DNA from 3 places in the Psychrosphaera haliotis genome. Region 1 is predicted to be linked to each of the others. Evidence: predicted binding sites of a transcription regulator. Region 1 holds the regulator's gene; each other region holds the start of a gene.
The links. The regulator sigma-54, encoded in region 1, starts transcription at its own class of promoters, with help from an activator protein. The targets are predictions, from matches to a motif close to GTTGGCACGNNNNTNGNNT.

Region 1 (6,269 bases):
TAGTCAATGGTACCAACCTTTACCAAGCGATGTTGTAGATAGAGCGAAAGCAATAAAGCTTCTGATTTGTGATATCGACGGTATTTTTTCCGATGGCTCTGTTTATATGGGCAATAATGGCGAAGAACTAAAAGCATTCAATACTAAAGACGGTTTTGGATTAAAAGCACTCATGAACACGGGATGTCAGGTTGCGGTTATCACAGGAAGAAATTCTAAAATTGTAGAAAATCGAATGAACAGCCTTGGCGTGAAACATATTTATCAAGGTATGGAAACGAAACTCATTGGCTTTGAGCAACTCTGTGCTGACTTATCGGTAGAGGCCCATGAAGTAGCCTTTATTGGTGACGATTTTCCAGACGTTCCTGTTATGAAAAAAGTTGGCTTTGCCGTTTCAGTTACCGATGGACATCCCTTTGTAAAAGAAATATCGCATTACGTTACGCAAACTCCTGGTGGCAAAGGTGCGGTAAGAGAGTTAACAGATTTAATCATTATGGCGCAACAAGGCGAAGACTACATCACCAGTCACTTTGAGGGTGCGAGCAGTTAATGAGAACTAAACTCGTCATAATTTTAATTTTCATAGGTATTAGTTTATATCTGTGGTTACCTGCTTTTAATACACTAAATGAATTTGATGATAGTGATGAGCCTGTATTAATACCGGACTTTACCGCTACACTCTTACATCAAGAAATGTTTAATGTTGAAGGTAAATTAAAACAGGAAGTTTTTTCACAGAAAATGGAACATTATGCTCAGCTTGCACTTACGTATTTTGAGCAGCCAGAGTTTATAATTTACCAAGACGACAAACCCTTTTGGCGTTTAGCGGCAATGACGGGAAGTGTTCAAGATGGCCGGCTAACACTAGAAAATGACGTTACTATGTTCCAGCTTAATGATAATAAACTAGTGACTAGTATTGAAACTGAGTATATTGAAATTGATTTAGACTCTCAGCTCGTGGTTACCGATAAGCCTATTATTATTCGCGGCGAAAAAACGACTATTGAAGGCAAAGGCTTGCGTGCTGATTTAAAAGCCGAGCGAGTAACTTTAACAAAGCATGTAAGAACAATCTTAAAAGGAAATCAGGATGACTAAGGTTTTAACTATTTTTTTAGCTTCACTATTACTAATCTGTCAAATGGCCATCGCTAATGATGACCTTGTTATCGACTCTGAAAACCAAGATCTAGATTACAAAAATAACACTATGTTTTTTAGTGGCAACGTGAAAATTCAGCAAGGTAGCTTAACTATTACTGCGGACGAGCTTTTTGTCATCACTAAAGATGGCGTAGGAGAAAAGTTAATAGCCAAAGGTAAACCGGCCAAATTTATTCAGGACGATCCTGCCAGTGAGTTATTAGAAGCGAGTTCTAACGAAATTGTATATATGATTAACGATCGAGTTTTGGAGCTAAACGGCGAAGCTAAATATAAGCAAGGCAGCTCAATTGTTGAAAGTGGCAATATTGTCTTTGATTTAAATGCTCAGCGAGTTAAAGCAGACGGCGATAAATCAACAGGTGGCCGTGTAACAACGACTATTAAAACAAAAAAAACACAGCCAAATAACTAAGTAGAGAAAACCTAATATGACCAAGTTGGTGGCCAAGCATTTAGCCAAATCTTATAAAAGTAGACAAGTTGTTAAAGATGTAAGCCTGTCGGTTGAAGCCGGACAAGTTGTGGGTTTACTAGGACCTAATGGCGCAGGCAAAACAACCACGTTTTATATGATTGTAGGTCTTGTACCAAATGATAAAGGCGTTATCCAACTCGACGAAAACGATTTAAGTCATGAGCCTATGCACGTAAGAGCTCGTAAAGGTATCGGTTATCTTCCACAAGAGTCTTCGATATTTAAAAAGCTTACGGTTTCACAAAACATCATGTCAGTTCTAGAAATGCGCAAAGACATTGATGCTAACCAGCAAGCAGACTTGTTAGATGATCTTATTGCGGAGTTTCATATCGATCATATACGGGACAGCCTTGGTATGGCCTTATCTGGCGGTGAACGTCGCAGGGTAGAGATTGCACGTGCTTTAGCGGCAGATCCAAAAATTATTCTTTTAGACGAACCTTTTGCAGGTGTTGATCCTATCTCGGTGATAGATATCAAAAAAATAATCCAACAATTAACTGCAAAGGGAATAGGTGTTCTTATTACTGACCATAATGTCCGTGAAACACTTGATGTCTGTGAAAAAGCCTATATCGTAAGTCATGGGGAGCTAATTGCCGAAGGAACTCCTTCACAGGTACTAGAAAGTGACATTGTGAAGAAAGTTTATCTTGGTGACCAGTTCAAACTTTGATATTTTGTTAGTACAAATAAGTTTATTTTAGTCAGTACTTTACTGGGATCAAATGAGACCAACACTACAACTTAAAATGGGTCAGCAGTTAACTATGACCCCTCAATTACAACAAGCAATTCGTTTGTTGCAATTGTCGTCGTTAGAACTGCAACAAGAAATCCAAGAAGCCTTGGACAGCAACCCCTTGTTAGAAAATGACGAGGAGCATGGTTCTGTTGAGCATATTGAACTCCCTAAAGACAATCACGACCGCCATGAAAATGAAGCCGCATCTAATTCAAATGACGATGAAATTGAATGGACCAAAGATGAACGTGATACCAACGAAAACATTCAAGAACAAACAATAGGTGACGAGCTCCCTACTGACTCTAGTTGGGACGATTACATGAGTGCGGCTCCTGCTAGCTCAGGCCCAGCCTACGAAGGCGAAGACACCGTTTACCAGGGTGAAACAACGCTGGATATTCAAGACCATCTAAAGTGGCAACTTAATCTTTCTCCTTTTTCAGAACATGACTTAGCCATTGCTACCGCGATTATTGACGCCATCGATGATAAAGGCTTTTTGACCGTATCAACAGAAGACATCGTAGAGTCTGTAGATATTGAAGATGTTGAAATTGAAGAAGTAGAGGCCGTATTAAAGCGTATCCAACACTTTGATCCTATTGGTGTTGCTACCCGAGGCTTGCAAGAATGCCTACTTGTTCAGTTGCAACAATATAGTATTGATACGCCTTTTAGACAGGAAGCTATTGATTTAATTGCCGAGAATATCGACCTACTGGCTAATCGCGATTACCGTACCATTCTCCGTAAAACAAAATTAAAAGAAAATGACTTAAAAGAAGCCTTAGAGCTCATTCAGTCTCTGAACCCAAACCCTGCTAGCTTAGTTATTAAAGATGAAATTGACTATGTAATTCCAGATGTTAGCGTAATTAAGAAAAAAGGTCGTTGGTTAGTAGAGCTAAATCCCAATTCTATGCCTAAAATTAAAGTGAACGAACAGTACGCTTCACTGTCTAAAACTTCAACTAATAGCTCTGATGCTCAATTTGTTCGTTCACACTTACAAGAAGCAAAATGGTTTATTAAAAGTTTAGAAAGCAGAAACGACACTTTATTGAAGGTATCAAATTGTATAGTACAGCAGCAACAAGCCTTTTTTGAATATGGTCCAGAAGCTATGAAGCCAATGGTTCTAAACGATGTAGCAGAAATGGTTGATATGCATGAGTCCACAATATCACGTGTGACAACACAAAAATTCATGCACACTCCCAGAGGAATCTTTGAATTAAAGTACTTCTTCTCTAGCCACGTTAGCACCGAAAATGGTGGTGAATGTTCATCAACCGCAATTAGAGCTTTAATTAGAAAGTTAGTTGCCGCTGAAAACCAAGTAAAACCGTTAAGTGACAGTAAGATTGCCGATATTCTGGCCGAACAGGGCATCCAAGTAGCCAGAAGAACTATCGCAAAATACCGGGAGTCGTTAAACATTCCCCCTTCAAACCAGAGAAAACGATTGGTGTAATACACCCATTTTATCAATTAAGAAGGAAGTGCATATGCAAATTAATTTAACTTGTCGTCATGTCGATGCAACAGAGTCTTTAAAAGAGTATGTTGATACGAAATTTGCAAAGTTACAGCGTCATTTTGACCACATTAACAACGTCCATGTGATTTTAGACGTTGAAAAGCTAAGCCAAAAAGCAGAAGCGACCATGCATGTTAACGGTGGAGAGCTCTTTGCTACATCGGAGCATACAGATATGTATGCTGCTATTGACTCATTAATTGATAAACTTGATCGTCAAGTTATTAAGCATAAAGAAAAGTTAATTCGACACTAACTTCTCTCATTAAAATTAAAGTGCCAAGGACGGTACTTTTAATCCATCTTTTGAGATAAGATCAAAAGAAAATAGCAGTAAAATAAAACCATGAATGTAAAGTTACTTCTGCAACCTGACTGCACAAAAGTGCTGGCAGACTGCCAAAGCAAGAAAAAGATCCTAGAGCATATTGCCGAGATTGCTAGTACTAAGTTACCTGATCTAACTTGCACAGATATATTGGCGAGTCTAATGAATCGCGAAAAACTAGGAAGTACAGGAATAGGAAATGGTGTAGCCATTCCTCATGGAAAAATCACCCCAAAAGGTGAACCAGTCGCGGTATTATTGGTTAGTCACCCTGGAATAAATTACGACGCGATTGATAATCGCCCAGTAGACGTATTTTTTGCACTATTAGTGCCTGAAGATCAATGTGATGTGCATCTTCAAACGCTTGCGTCTATTGCAGAAATCTTTGATAACAAAGATATGCTGAAACGAATTAGAAGTGCCGAAACAGATAACGACTTATACAACGTAATTGAAGCTGCTTAATCATGCATATATTTATAGTTAGTGGCCGTTCAGGCTCAGGGAAGACGGTAGTACTTAGAGTACTTGAAGACTTAGGTTACTACTGCGTTGACAATCTGCCAGTAGACTTACTGCCTGCTCTATCGCATTCGTTATCACAAAATTACCCACAAGTTGCTGTAAGCATTGATGTTCGAAACTTACCAAGCTCTGAACAAGAGTTAATGGATAATTTGGACTTCTTACCTAAAGGTGTAAAAACCACGGTTCTTTATATCGATGCCAAAGATGAAGTACTTATTCGTCGTTATAGCGAAACTCGACGACTACACCCTCTTACCAAAGGCGACGCTTCATTACCTGATGCCATCGCCCAAGAAAGTAAATTATTAGATGGCTTGTCTTCTAGAGCCGACTTGTACATAGACACCTCAGATTTGAACGTGCATCAACTTACCGAAATGGTAAGAGAAAAAATATTAGGTAAATCTGATAAAGAACTGGTTATAACCTTTGAATCCTTTGGTTTCAAATACGGCGTTCCAAACGACATTGATTTTGTTTTTGATGCACGATTTTTACCTAACCCGCACTGGGAACCTGAATTACGCGCTTTAACCGGATTAGACTTACCCGTTAAAGACTTCTTTTCCAGCCAACCATTGGTGAATAAATTTGTTTTTCAAATTAATAACTTTATGTCCACTTGGTTGCCTCATTTAGAGCGCAATAATAGAAGCTACTTAACAATAGCTATAGGCTGTACAGGTGGAAAACACCGCTCCGTATACATTGCAGAAACCCTCGCTGAGCAGTTCCGTTCTCGCGGCAAAAATATCAAAACTCGACACCGTGAAATGAGTCGTTATTTAGAACAGCTATAAGGCTTAGTCATGTTATCGCGCACTATCACTATCCAAAACAAACTTGGATTACATGCTAGAGCTGCCACCAAAATGGCTCAGTTGGCACTTCAATTTAAAGCCAAAGTACAAGTTCAACAAGGTGAAAAAACGGCAAGTGCTGACAGCGTAATGGCTTTGCTCATGTTAGCAAGTAATCAAGGCAAAGAAGTAACAATCACAGCGGACGGCGAAGACGAAGAACAAGCACTAAACGCAATTTGTGAACTTGTAAGCAACCGCTTTGATGAGTCTGAATAACCTCTTATCTTGCCAGTAAAACAACCAGTTACTATCATAAAATGGCAATCTAAGTTAGACTTACGCGCAAGGTAAACAACAGAAACCTTTGATTTTGATATGCCTGAATTATTAGAACAAGAATACACAATTCCAATTAATGAACTAAATACCGCTATCAGTGACGGTATGTTTGTTCGTGTCCGGAATATGCTTGATTCTATGGCTGCAAATGACATTGCTCTGTTATTACACTCCTCACCGCCTAAAAGTCGTACTGTTATTTGGCAACTTATCGACAGCAGCATTCAAGGTGAGATTCTAGAAGAGTTATCTGAAGAGGTTCGTAACCCAATATTACGAGCAATGGAGCCAGAGCGTGTTGCTGAAGCCGCTACCAACCT
Region 2 (6,269 bases), on a different contig from region 1:
TATTGAGCTTTTAAGAAGCGCTGGTGACATGTAACTTCTCCCTATTAAAATATGCATCTGCAGCAATCTCTGACGCTAAGTTAATAAATATCAATTTATTACACAATGCTTTTCTATTATTTTTTGTATTTTGAACAATGATTAATCGCCCAAAGGTGAAATTAATTCAATTTTATGATTATATTGGGCCTATAAATTAATTCATAAAATAAGAATAAATAAACATGACGCCTCAACAGGAAAATAAAAAGATGGGTTTAACCGCTCGAATTTTAATAGGGATGATAGCCGGCATCAGCATCGGTATATTTTTTCAAGCGCTATTTGGAAGTAAAGGAGACTTCGTAATACCTTTAGGGTTTGCTGAACTCTCTATAAAAGACTTTTTTGTCGACGGGTTATTTAATGTCGGTGGCGCCATATTTGTAGCTAGTTTAAAAATGATTGTAGTGCCACTTGTCTTTGTATCTTTGGTGGTGGGCACATGTAGCCTTAATGACACATCAAAACTTGCTCGACTTGGTGGTAAATCTATTGCCTTATATTTGTTAACTACTGCAATCGCCATTACTTTAGCAATTGTCGCCGCTTTGATTATTGCACCAGGCGAAGGCGTTAACATGGCAACCGAAGCCAATTATGCAGCTAAAGAGGCGCCTGGTTTTGCACAAGTATTAATTAACATGTTCCCTACTAACCCTATAGCCTCTATGGCAAACGGCAATATGTTACAGGTTATTGTCTTTGCATTGCTGTTTGGTATTGCAATGGCTTTAGCAGGTAAACCAGGTGAAAGACTTGCTACTATTTTTGTTGATATTAATGCCGTGATTATGCGTTTAGTTGTAATTTTGATGAACCTAGCACCTTACGGCGTCTTTTGTTTACTTGCTAAGTTAATGACAACAATGGACTTTGCAATCATTGCCAACCTTGGTAAATACTTCCTACTGGTAGTTGCAGTTTTACTGTTCCATGGATTGGTTGTTTATGCCCTGCTATTAAAGTCATTTACAGGATTAAATCCTATTACATTCTATAAAAAAATGCGTGACGCTGCCCTTTTTGCATTTAGTACATCAAGCTCAGGCGCTACATTGCCAGTTACGATGGAAACAGCGACTAAAAAACTAGGTGTAAACAACTCGATTGCGTCGTTCACTTTACCAATGGGTGCAACTTTAAACATGGACGGTACTGCGATTATGCAGGGTGTAGCCACAGTATTTATCGCACAGATATTTGCCGTTGATTTAACAATAGGCGACTACCTTATGGTTGTGCTTACTGCAACATTAGCTTCTATCGGGACTGCGGCCGTGCCGGGTGTAGGACTCGTTATGCTAGCAATGGTATTACAGCAGGTAGGCTTACCAGTTGAAGGTATAGCATTAATTTTAGGTGTTGATAGATTATTAGATATGACGCGCACAGCAGTAAACGTAACTGGTGACTGTATGGTGAGTTGTGTTGTTGCGGCATCTGAAAAAGAATTCGACTACGAACGCTTTAACAATCCTGATGCAGGCCTATCTAGTGAAAAAGTAGACTTCCACAAATTAGGCGAAGAAAATAAAGTTTAACTTCTTCTATTTAGTGCAAAAAGGCCTGTATTTACAGGCCTTTTTTTATGACTGGTTTTACCCGTATCCAATATTTAAATTAGTCGAATCTGGTTTATATCATTTGCCAGATTAAAGTCGGGAGTAAGCCTTATCGCCAAAAGCAACCAATTCCCCACCTTTAAAAATCAAAGCCGTGCATTCATCTTTTGTAGTTTCACCATCTGAATGTTTGTGCATAGTACGATAAAAAATAACTTGAACCGCCTTACCTTCTTTTTCAAATGCTTCATTAAACCTAGGTGTTCCCATTAGGCTTCTTACTTTCTCAAAACTGTCGCCTAATTGTAAATCAGCGATTTTTTGGTTATTGACTCGTTGCTCTTCTTTCCATGCAGAGTCGGAGTTTGAGTTTATCCAATTGGCGTCTGGACCGTCATCGGTTCCGACAATGATACAGCCAGTAAGCGAGGCTGCTAAAGGTAATGCAATTAGTAACTTATACAAGTTTGAGTTTTTCACTTTATAGTCCTTTCTAAAAATAAGAAGTTATTGTTATACTTTAAAAGCTATTATACAAAAACAATTCCAACTTTTAAGTGGCTGATATAAAAGAAAATTATCAAACCAGCGCAAAGCACTTTTGTTAAAAACATAACTTTATGGTCAAAAACACTAAATAATGAATACAAATGAAGTACTAGCTATATGCAAACAACTTGCCTCAGAAGGCAAACAACCCTCCGTCGCTTTGGTTAAAACAAGAATGACGGGACCTAAAGTGTTACCGCTAATAATTGAAGGAATTAAACAGTACTCTGCAAACCCAAACATAGCGCTAGAAAAACAAGAGACCCATGTTGAATCTGAACTAACCGATAAACAACGTATTGTGCAGCTAGAGCGAGATACATTGGAGTTAAAGAAGCAAGTTGAAGAACTTAAAGTGATTATAAAAAAGCTCACTAGTTAAGGTGAGCTTTCAAAATGAAGCGAATTAATTGCGAACTTTACTTTAGAACACTAACTCACTTTTTTCTAAAAACTCAGTTAAATTGTTAGCTATTGATTCATGCGGCTCTTTTCCAACATACTCTAAACAAACTTCACCCGTAGTATTGTCAACAACCAAATTTAGATCATCTTGCTCTGTTAAAGCAAAAAACAACGTTGGTTTTTGCTTTAACTTCTGTTTCATCAAAAGGTGTCCTACTAAGTTTTGTTGAAACCTTTCAAAATCATCGTCTGACCAAACCTGTAGCAGTTGAAAATCCCCTTTTTCATGCTTCATGTTTAAATTATCTGAAAAATAAAGCGTGAATAAGTCACTGTATTGCTGGTTTATCTCAATTTCAAAAGCCTCACCGACATTATCAAAGCTCTTCTTTGAGCTAGTGTGGTCCGACTGCAATACAGGTTGCCAAAACGTTCCTTCAGAGTTTGACTGCACGCATGGCGATGGCCAATCATCATCCAACTCTAATGCTGGATAACCTCGCTCTTTTGCCTTTTCGTGCCAGTTGATAATTACTTCCGTTAAAACCGGCGTTAAATTCGAATTTTTAAACATTAAACCTTCACTTTTAATGGTTGGCATTTACAATATACAGCACTCTAATATATAGATTTTTAACTATGACAGCAAAATATAATGACGATGCAGCGCTTGCTAATCTATCCCTTGGCAAGGCAACTGAATATGCTACGGAATACCAACCTGAGTTACTTCAGGGTGTACCGCGAAGCCTAAATCGTGACGATCTCAACTTAGGATCTGAATTACCTTTCAAAGGTATCGATCTTTGGACTGGATACGAAGTAAGTTGGTTAAATGCCAAAGGTAAACCTATTGTTGCCATTGCTGAGTTTTATGTACCCATTACCAGCCCAAACCTAATTGAAAGTAAGTCATTTAAACTATACTTAAACAGCTTTAATCAAACAAAGTTCGCTGACTGGTCTTTAGTCCATACATCAATGATTGCTGATTTATCAAATTGTGCTGGCCAGCCTGTTAGTGTGCGTTTACACGACATAAGTGACGTTAGCCATTTTCAGGTTAAGGCGTTACCTGGCGAAAACATTGACGACTTGGATGTCGAGATAGATAACTATCAGTTTGATACTTCATTGCTTAAAACCAGTAAAGCCGGCGTGCCAGTGCATGAAACCCTAAACAGTCACCTATTAAAATCCAACTGTCTAATTACCAACCAACCAGACTGGGCTAGTGTAATTATTGAATACAAAGGAACTCAAATTGATAGAGAGGCACTATTACGGTATTTAATATCTTTTAGGATGCATAACGAGTTCCATGAACAGTGTGTAGAACGAATTTATACCGACTTAATGGAACACTGTAATCTTACAGAATTAAGTGTCTATGCTCGTTACACAAGGCGTGGTGGATTAGATATAAACCCGTTTCGTTCTAACATACATGATACTATTCCGTTTAATATTAGAATCAACAGACAGTAAGAAGAGTTAAAATGAACTTCCCAAAAGACGAAACTGGCCAAATTTTACAAGAAATGGCCGATGCTGGTTTTGATTTCGAACCCGACTACGTTATCGACTTTTTTGCACTATTTCATAAAGAGGAAGATGCAGACAAAGTTGCAAAAATATTTATGCGCCGCATAGAAGAAGACGAGCCAATTGTAAAAGTAGAAACTCGTAACTATGACCATGGTGGTGAAGCAAGTGATGCCATAGAGTTGCAAGTATCAAAAGTACTGAAACCGACTTATGAGCTGATCAGTGAGTTTGAGAAAGACTACAAGCGCATAGCAGAAAAGCACAGTGGCTACTCAGATGGCTGGGGTGTATTCATGGGTGATGATGACTATGACGACGAAGAAGATTCATATACAGAATAATTCGTTGGGTTTAAATAAAAAAAGCCGCTTTTTATAAGCGGCTTTTTTATATCTTAAATTTCGTTTTTATTCGTTATTTTTAATAGCAACATTTTGATTTAGTTGATTTTAAAAACTCAAATTTAATTTAAACACTAATTGAATTTAAAATACTAGGTTGAGACCAAAGAACTTTCTCGCAACTGTATCAATGAATATAAGCGTCAACAAAATTGGAATAATAGTTGATAACGCAAAGTCACTGTATTTAAGCAAAAACTTATGTTTACCTGGCGCAGCACCTTCCATAAGTTCATTATTAAAGTTGGCTTTTTTCCAACGAATTGAAACAAATAAACAAATTAACAAGCCGTTTAGTGGCAAAATAGTATCGTAGAACACATCATAAATTACATCGAATAAAGACTTATCTGCACCCGCATAATTGACGAAACTAGTAAAGAAGTCAGACATACCAAATGACATAGTCGCTGCAACTGATAACAATACAACCATTACGGCCAATGTCGATAAAGACTTCTTACGAGATAAGTTTTTCTCACCCATGATTGCAGAGTTAGGAACTTCTATAATAGAAACTAAAGAAGTAATCGCGGCAAAAAATACTAACAAGAAGAAAATCGAAGCTACTGCACTTGCGCCAACGTAACCAATGTCTGTTTGCAACGATAAGAAAATCTTAGGTAGCAATACAAAAATAAGAGATATAGAGGACTCAGAAAGCTCAGACGTGTTTACATTTGGGTCAAAACTGAAAATTGCAGGAAGAATTAATAGACCTGCAAAAAACGCAACACCCGTATCAGTTAATGCAACCAATTTTGAAGAGTCTGCAATGTCTTGTTTTTTGCTCATATACGAGCCATACGTTACTAAGATACCCATACCTAACGATAATGAGAAAAACGCTTGAGACAAGGCACCACTTACCACACTGCCAGTAATTTTACTGAAGTCAGGTAATACATAAAATGATACACCAGCCAGTGCGTTATCAAGTGTTAGAACATAAATAACAAGTAATACTAGAAGCAAAAATAATGCAGGCATTAAGATTTTAGCCGCCTTTTCGATGCCCTCTTTTACGCCACTCATTAAAATAAAGCCCGTAATCGCCGATACAATTGCCATATATATAAATAACTTAGAGCTAGTAACAAACTGGCCAAATGTATTTGGATCCGCTAGCAATGCTAAGTCGCCAGTCACGGCAGAGAACAAATAACCGAAAATCCAAACGGTAATGACTAGATAAAATACCCCAATCATAAATGGCGTAATAACACCTAACCATCCGGCTAGTTTCCACTTACTGTCGTTTTCAGAAATTTTTGAATAGGCCCCAAGAGGGTCTTTATTGGTGTGTCTTCCAACGGCCATTTCGGCCATCATGACTGGTAAACAAATGATAATGACAAACAGAGCATAAATGAATAAAAATGCTCCCCCGCCGTTTTTAGCTGCTGCTACTGGAAAGCCAACCAGATTGCCGATGCCAACTGCTGATCCTGCTGCTGCCAATATAAAACCAAGCTTTGATGAAAAATGCTCTCTTTCCGCACTCATACAAACTACCTTTATTATAATTATTTTTAATTGTGTACTGAGCCATGCTACCAAGTAATTTGAACACTGTCTTCCCATTCAACTTGATTTTTCCTGCAATTAAAGCAAGATCCGCTGAAAATATAATTTACAACCCAATTTAAGGAAACAAAATGTATTACATGATCTATTCTGAAGATGTGGCAAATTCATTATCAAACCGATTGGCAACTCGAGAAAAGCACTTAGCTAGATTAATTGAATTAAAAGAACAGGG
Region 3 (6,269 bases), 270 kb from region 1:
AAAATAGCAGGGGCTGTTTTACCAGACACCACACTTAGTTGGGCTGCAATAAATAAACAGCAAAACCCACAGCTTTTAGGATACAAAATTTACTGGCGTTACACTGATGCGCCACAGTGGCAATTTAGTCGCTTTGTAGGAGACGTAACAGAGTTTACCTTAGAGAATGTTGTAATAGATAACTACTTTTTTGGCGTTGCAAGCGTTAGTAAAGATGGCACTGAGAGTCCTGTTGTTTTCCCAGGTGCTGCTGGCGATTTTGGTGAATAACTGCGACATTGAGCACCTTTCAGCGGTGCTCCTGCTTTTTCTTTACCTATTCACAATGCTATAATTTGGCTTTCGTTTTTACCCATTTTCATTGCGTAATAATTGAAAACACATGATCAAGTAACCTGAGTTATTTAACTGAACCTATCCGCTATAATAAAAGAGTCTGTATGAATACTGATAAACGTAAATTAGACCGCCGCTTCTGCGTTGCTCCTATGCTTGATTGGACCGATCGCCATTGCCGTTACTTTTATCGAACAATGTCTAAACACTCAGTGTTATATACCGAGATGGTTACAACTGGCGCTATTATTCACGGCAAAAATGACTTTCTTAAGTTTAATACCGAAGAGCAACCGGTAGCCTTGCAGCTAGGTGGCAGTGATCCGGAAGCGTTGGCACACTGTGCCAAACTAGCTGAAGAGAGAGGTTACGACGAAGTAAACTTAAACGTAGGTTGTCCATCAGACCGTGTTCAAAATGGTATGTTTGGCGCCTGTTTAATGGCAAAACCTGAATTAGTTGCAGAATGCGTTGCCGCAATGAAAGCAGTGACAACCATCCCAATTACAGTGAAGTCTCGTATTGGCATTGATGATCAAGATAGTTTTGAATTTTTATTAGACTTTGTTACCAAAGTTAAAGCAGCAGGCTGTGAAACGTTTATCATACATGCACGAAAAGCTTGGCTTACAGGCCTTAGCCCAAAAGAAAACCGCGATATACCGCCACTTGACTACGACCGTGTATATAAAATTAAAGAGATGTTTCCTGAACTGGAAATTATCATCAACGGTGGTGTAAAAACCTTAGATGAAAGTCTAGAGCACCTGAAACACGTTGATGGTGTAATGATGGGTCGAGAGGTTTACCAAAACCCTTATATCATGGCCGATGTTGATGACGTTATTTACCAGGATGATCATGAAAAGATCTCACGTTCTGGTGTTTTAGAAAAAATGTCTGACTACATTACTAAACATGAAATTAATGAGGGTCGTGCATGGCATGTTTTACGCCATATGATGGGACTTTATTTAGGTTTACCAGGCGCTAAAATTTGGCGTCGATATTTAAGTGAAAATGCCGTGAAAACGGATAAAAAAGGCAAAGAGTTAATAGTAGAAGCTACAGAGTTTTTTCGAGAAAGAGGAATTGACTAAAAAGTGGTTAAATTTACCATTGAGTTGTTTTAGTTAAACGATAAAATTTTTACGTTTGCACTTACAAACTATAAAAGGCCTATTTAATAAGGGCCTTTTTTTATTTTAAGCTTGGCACAACCTTTGTAACACTATCTCCGACTAAACAAAAAACACTAGGAGAAAGTCATGCAATCATTAGTTCTATTAAGCAGCCTTGTATTAAACACACCAGTATCAATTAGCAATCTGTCTGATACTCAAGATTTACAAAACTTAGTTAATGAACAAGTTACCACTGTTCAAAAACACGTGAGTTATAAAGCGAAGCAGTCAATTTTAAGCAACGATCTTTTTCAGGTGCAACAATTGATGAAGCTTGCAAAACAAACAGTGAATTCAACTGATTTGATGAGTGAATAATTATGGTAAGTTCTTTTACCTTATTTGTTGTTTCATTCTTGCCAGTTATTAGCCTTGGAGTAGTTTACGCAATTGTAAACGCAGTGCGCTCCTCAGAATGGTTAGCTGGGTTAGCGGTATTAATCAATAAGCAAATTAGAATGTAGTCAATTTGCTTAAAGTGTTAGTAAAAAAGCGTTAATAGATAATCTCTTTCCAAATCCAAATCCAAATCCAAATCCAAATCCAAATCCAAATCAAACCTCAGGCTCTGTTTTATCTCGAAAGGGCAAGGTTTATAACGTCTAAAATATCAGGCACCAGTTTCAGATACCTGTCGCTTCAAAATATGACATTTAGCACCAAGGGAAACCGTTGAATTTTCATTGGCCCATCCTTCTTGAATTTTTACTGGCTAAATTGTTCAACTATTCGTCAAATTAGCCACAATCTTAAATGTGTCCTTTCCGACTTTCTTTGTGGATTGTTAAATATCAATAAAATACAACAGCTTACATGTGTTGTGGTAATGGCACGTAGTTTGGAAGTAACTAATACAGAAAGAACGTGCAGAAAAGAACATTGCTAAAAGAGGTATTGCGAAAAGAGCATTACCCAATTGGTATTTGAAAATAAAATAGTGCGAATTAAGTCGTGCTTAATCTAAATAAAAACAGAGAAAAGTTAGGAGAAACAAATGGGCGTATTAAATAGATTTGTAGATGTTATGAACGCGAACCTGAATGCAGCATTAGATAAAGCTGAAAAGCCAGAGCATATGTTACGACTCATAGCTCAAGATATGGAAGAAGCTCTGGTTGAAGCTCGCACTCACGCTGCTAGCTTAATTGCTGAGAAAAAGCATATTGGCCGTGATTTGGAAACCTTAGTTAAAGAGCAAAACGACTGGCAAGCAAAAGCTGAGTTAGCTTTATCAAAAAACAGAGAAGATTTAGCCCGCGATGCCCTAGTTCAGAAAGAACAAAACAGCAAAACAGTAGCGGCAATTGAAAAGCAAATCGCTTCTATAGACAAAGATTTGGAAACTATCTCTACTGATACTGCAGCACTTAACAAGAAATTGTCGGAAGTAAAAGGGAAGATAAATAGCACAGACCGAAGATTGGAAAATGCTGAAGTTAGAAAGCGTTCTCAACAGGTTATGGACACAAATAAAGTTGACGCGGTTACACAAAGGTATGAGCAATTGCAACGCAAAGTAGATGACCTAGAAAGCCAAGCAGACGCATATGATGTTACATCTAGAAATTTACATGATGAGTTTAGAAAGCTAGAGGTGGAGTCTAAAGTAGATGAGCAATTAGCTGAACTAAAGAAAAAAGTAGCCAATAGTTAGGGGATAATTATGAAAAACGAATATATAGGCAACCCAATTACCAAAGACGCTTTGAATAGAAAATTGACAGGGGTTTGTGCGGGAACTGCTAAACACTTTAACTTACCTGTTTGGGGGGTACGAGCTGCCACTGTAGTGTTTGGATTATTTTACCCTGGAGCTGCAATCTTTGGTTATTTCCTAGCGTCAATATTGATGCCCACTAAAAAATATTATTAGAGAAGGAGTCGAATCATGGCGACATTTTTGAAAGTTGGACTCGCATTGCTTGGTATCTTACTGATACTAAGTATGCTACCTACCTACTACGTTAACGTTGAAGGTTTAAGCCACTGGTCTAATGTAGGTGGCGTTACTGAAAATCTAATCGGTTTTGCTGTAGTGCTACTTATCTTTTTTGGATTAGCGGTAGCCTTAATTAGTCTTTTTGCAGGTTTGTTTGTTGTCTTCGCTATGATTGTTGGGGCGATTGTACTTGCAGGTCTATCAGCTGTTTGGCCACTAATACTATTTGGTATAATTGGCTACTTGATATTTTTTAGAAAGCGCAAAAATACATAAAAATAAATATGCGATCAATGAGTTGCATAATGTATGATTCCTATTGGTTTAAGTCCTTTAGGTAACAAAGCATGAAAATTTTAGTATTAATATTTAGTTTGGTTGTTTTTAGTAGCACTGCTTTTGCTGATTTATCTATTTCAGCATCTGAAGCAACGGTTAGAGCGCCAATACCAGGCATGAAAAATACCGTGGGTTATTTCCAGCTGACAAATATGGGTAACAAAGATGTCATTTTAGTTTCTGCTAAAAGCAGTGCCTCAGAAGTATTAGAATTTCACAATCATGATATGAACAACGGTGTAATGCGTATGTATCAAGAAATGGAAGTGAAAATACCAGCAGGTGATACCATTGTTTTTGAGTCAGGCGGATTGCATTTAATGTTTCTTAAAGTTGAGCCTGAGCTTAACAGTGCTAAGCTTGTAGATGTGCTATTTACAACAAAGTCTGGCGAGTCTTTTACAGTTCCTTTTAAAGTTCATAAGCTTAAAGTTAAACACCATCATTAATAGAAGGTTATCAAAATGAAGAAATGGTTAATGGCCGGCCTCGGGGCCATCGTTGTAATTTCAATCGTGTTAGCACAATATTGGAGTTTTATGCCTGACGTTTTTTCTGTTGAGGAGCGTTCATTAGCAAAAGCAAAAGAGCTAAATACGACCCCAGTAACAGGTTTTACAACAACACACACCCTAATTGAAGTGACTAATGTTTTATTGAATAAACCTGGTGGTTATTTATCAAATGACATTACGCCGCCTAGCTTATTCTTAGATAATATTCCTGCTTTTGAGTTTGGCGCATTGGAAATGAGTCGTGATCTCGCCCTTGCTCTGAGACGAGACTTTAGTCGCTCACAATCTCAATCTGTTGAAAACCCATACTTAAAAGTAGCCCAACCACAATTTAGTATCGATCATACCTCTTGGGCGTTACCAAGTGCAGAGTCGTCTTACACTATGGCGGTGGAAGCATTAGAAAAATATAGAGATTCACTAAGTGATAAACAGCAAGGTTCGGCACAGTTTTATGCTCGAGCTGACAATCTGAAAGATTGGCTTAATGAAGTTGAGAAGCGCATGGGTAGCTTGAGCCAACGGTTAAGCGCGAGTGTTGGTCAAGATAGAATTAATATCGATTTAGCAGGGGAAACTGGAGCAATTCAATCAACCCAGACTGCAAAAAGCCAAATGGTACAAACCAGTTGGTGGAAAATAGATGACGTATTTTATGAAGCCAAAGGCGCAAGTTGGGCCCTTTTACACTTTTTGAAAGCGGTTGAAATTGACTTCGCCAGCACATTGCAGAAAAAGAATGCACAAACGAGTTTGAAGCAAATTATTAGAGAGTTAGAAGCGACGCAGCATACTATTTGGAGCCCTATGGTTTTAAACGGAAGTGGCTTCGGGGTTTTAGCAAATCATTCTCTCGTCATGGCAAATTATATATCGCGCGCTAATGCAGCTATCATAGATCTTAAGACGTTATTAACGCAGGGGTAATTTAGGCATGAAACCACTTTTAAAGTTTGCGCTATTTGTAGGGATGTTGTTTTGGGTGTCGCCATTGTTAGCTAAAGGACCGTTTACGTTCACAATTGGTGCCGATCAATGGAAACAAGATGATCCTGCAACATATGGTGTCGCTAACGATAACCTACTAGCATTTTCTGGACAAAGTGAAACAAATAGACAGTATGAATTGTCTATCACGCATAAATTGCCAATACTTCCTAATGTAAGGCTTAGTACGTCTAGCAATGAGCAGACCGGTACAAACACACTAGCGCAAACTTATGTTTTAGGTGGTGAAGCTTATAGTGTTGCGAGCCAACTATCTTCGGTACATAAAACTAAAGCGTTTGATTTACTGCTTTCGTATCCAGTTTTTGATGTGAGTATACTAAAAATGGATCTCGGTTTGCTAACACGTTATCAAGAGCTTGATATTGCCACGTCTAAAGCTGGAGACACGCAACAGTCTCAAGTAGACTCAGACAAAATTGTACCTATGGTGCATGTAAATATTCAAAGTGGTGTGCCACTGCTAGGCTTTTTTGTTTTTGCTGAGTTTAATAAAGGCGATAGCAATCATTTATATCAAAGTGGTATCGGTTATACATTTGATAATAACCTTATACCAGATGTAGATCTTAAGTTAGGTTACCGTAAAGAAAGCGTTGATTTCTCATTGAGTGATGGCGTGATTTTTAATCAAGACTTAGATACTACCTTTGCTGGTATGCGAATTCGTTTCTAAACGACTTCGATATTATGCTTTAGTGGTAACGTCATAGTTGCCGTTAAGTAGATCGCCAAAATCCCTTAGTAAATAATTTATAAAGTCAGAATCGTTTGGTGGATTAACTAGGCGACTCAATTCATAGCCCGATGGCGTCAGTTTGTAATACGTAAATACCACATCTTTTTGTTTAACGACCACATCAAAAGACTGCTTATTTTGACTCAACTTTAATGTGTCTTTTGAGTTGTAAGGGGCAGACTCTATTTCTTGTTGATGAATAAGCCCAA

Region 2: ABD009_RS02175 (DUF3192 domain-containing protein) is a predicted target of sigma-54. The motif match lies at 2,137-2,155, and genes of this name have one in related genera.
Region 3: ABD009_RS06910 (PspA/IM30 family protein) is a predicted target of sigma-54. The motif match lies at 2,346-2,364, and genes of this name have one in related genera.

The regions. Positions count from the first base shown of each region.
Region 1 covers NZ_BAAAFQ010000004.1:685,896-692,164, forward strand. Annotated here, with positions in the region: gene kdsC (3-deoxy-manno-octulosonate-8-phosphatase KdsC) at 1-556, shown strand, start outside; gene lptC (LPS export ABC transporter periplasmic protein LptC) at 556-1,113, shown strand; gene lptA (lipopolysaccharide transport periplasmic protein LptA) at 1,106-1,594, shown strand; gene lptB (LPS export ABC transporter ATP-binding protein) at 1,611-2,336, shown strand; gene ABD009_RS05680 (RNA polymerase factor sigma-54) at 2,389-3,882, shown strand; gene hpf (ribosome hibernation promoting factor) at 3,917-4,204, shown strand; gene ABD009_RS05690 (PTS sugar transporter subunit IIA) at 4,295-4,744, shown strand; gene rapZ (RNase adapter RapZ) at 4,747-5,607, shown strand; gene ABD009_RS05700 (HPr family phosphocarrier protein) at 5,617-5,886, shown strand; gene mgtE (magnesium transporter) at 5,986-6,269, shown strand, end outside.
Region 2 covers NZ_BAAAFQ010000001.1:498,988-505,256, forward strand. Annotated here, with positions in the region: gene ABD009_RS02165 (Ig-like domain-containing protein) at 1-30, opposite strand, end outside; gene ABD009_RS02170 (dicarboxylate/amino acid:cation symporter) at 225-1,583, shown strand; gene ABD009_RS02175 (DUF3192 domain-containing protein) at 1,695-2,084, opposite strand; gene ABD009_RS02180 (hypothetical protein) at 2,245-2,535, shown strand; gene syd (SecY-interacting protein) at 2,578-3,132, opposite strand; gene queF (NADPH-dependent 7-cyano-7-deazaguanine reductase QueF) at 3,198-4,046, shown strand; gene ABD009_RS02195 (ribonuclease E inhibitor RraB) at 4,058-4,447, shown strand; gene ABD009_RS02200 (sodium-dependent transporter) at 4,592-6,013, opposite strand; gene ABD009_RS02205 (YciI family protein) at 6,166-6,269, shown strand, end outside.
Region 3 covers NZ_BAAAFQ010000004.1:958,318-964,586, reverse strand. Annotated here, with positions in the region: gene ABD009_RS06925 (M28 family metallopeptidase) at 1-270, shown strand, start outside; gene dusA (tRNA dihydrouridine(20/20a) synthase DusA) at 441-1,436, shown strand; gene ABD009_RS06915 (hypothetical protein) at 1,605-1,838, shown strand; gene ABD009_RS06910 (PspA/IM30 family protein) at 2,515-3,174, shown strand; gene ABD009_RS06905 (PspC domain-containing protein) at 3,184-3,393, shown strand; gene ABD009_RS06900 (hypothetical protein) at 3,409-3,735, shown strand; gene ABD009_RS06895 (copper chaperone PCu(A)C) at 3,807-4,247, shown strand; gene ABD009_RS06890 (DUF2333 family protein) at 4,263-5,240, shown strand; gene ABD009_RS06885 (TIGR04219 family outer membrane beta-barrel protein) at 5,248-5,997, shown strand; gene ABD009_RS06880 (TIGR03899 family protein) at 6,010-6,269, opposite strand, start outside.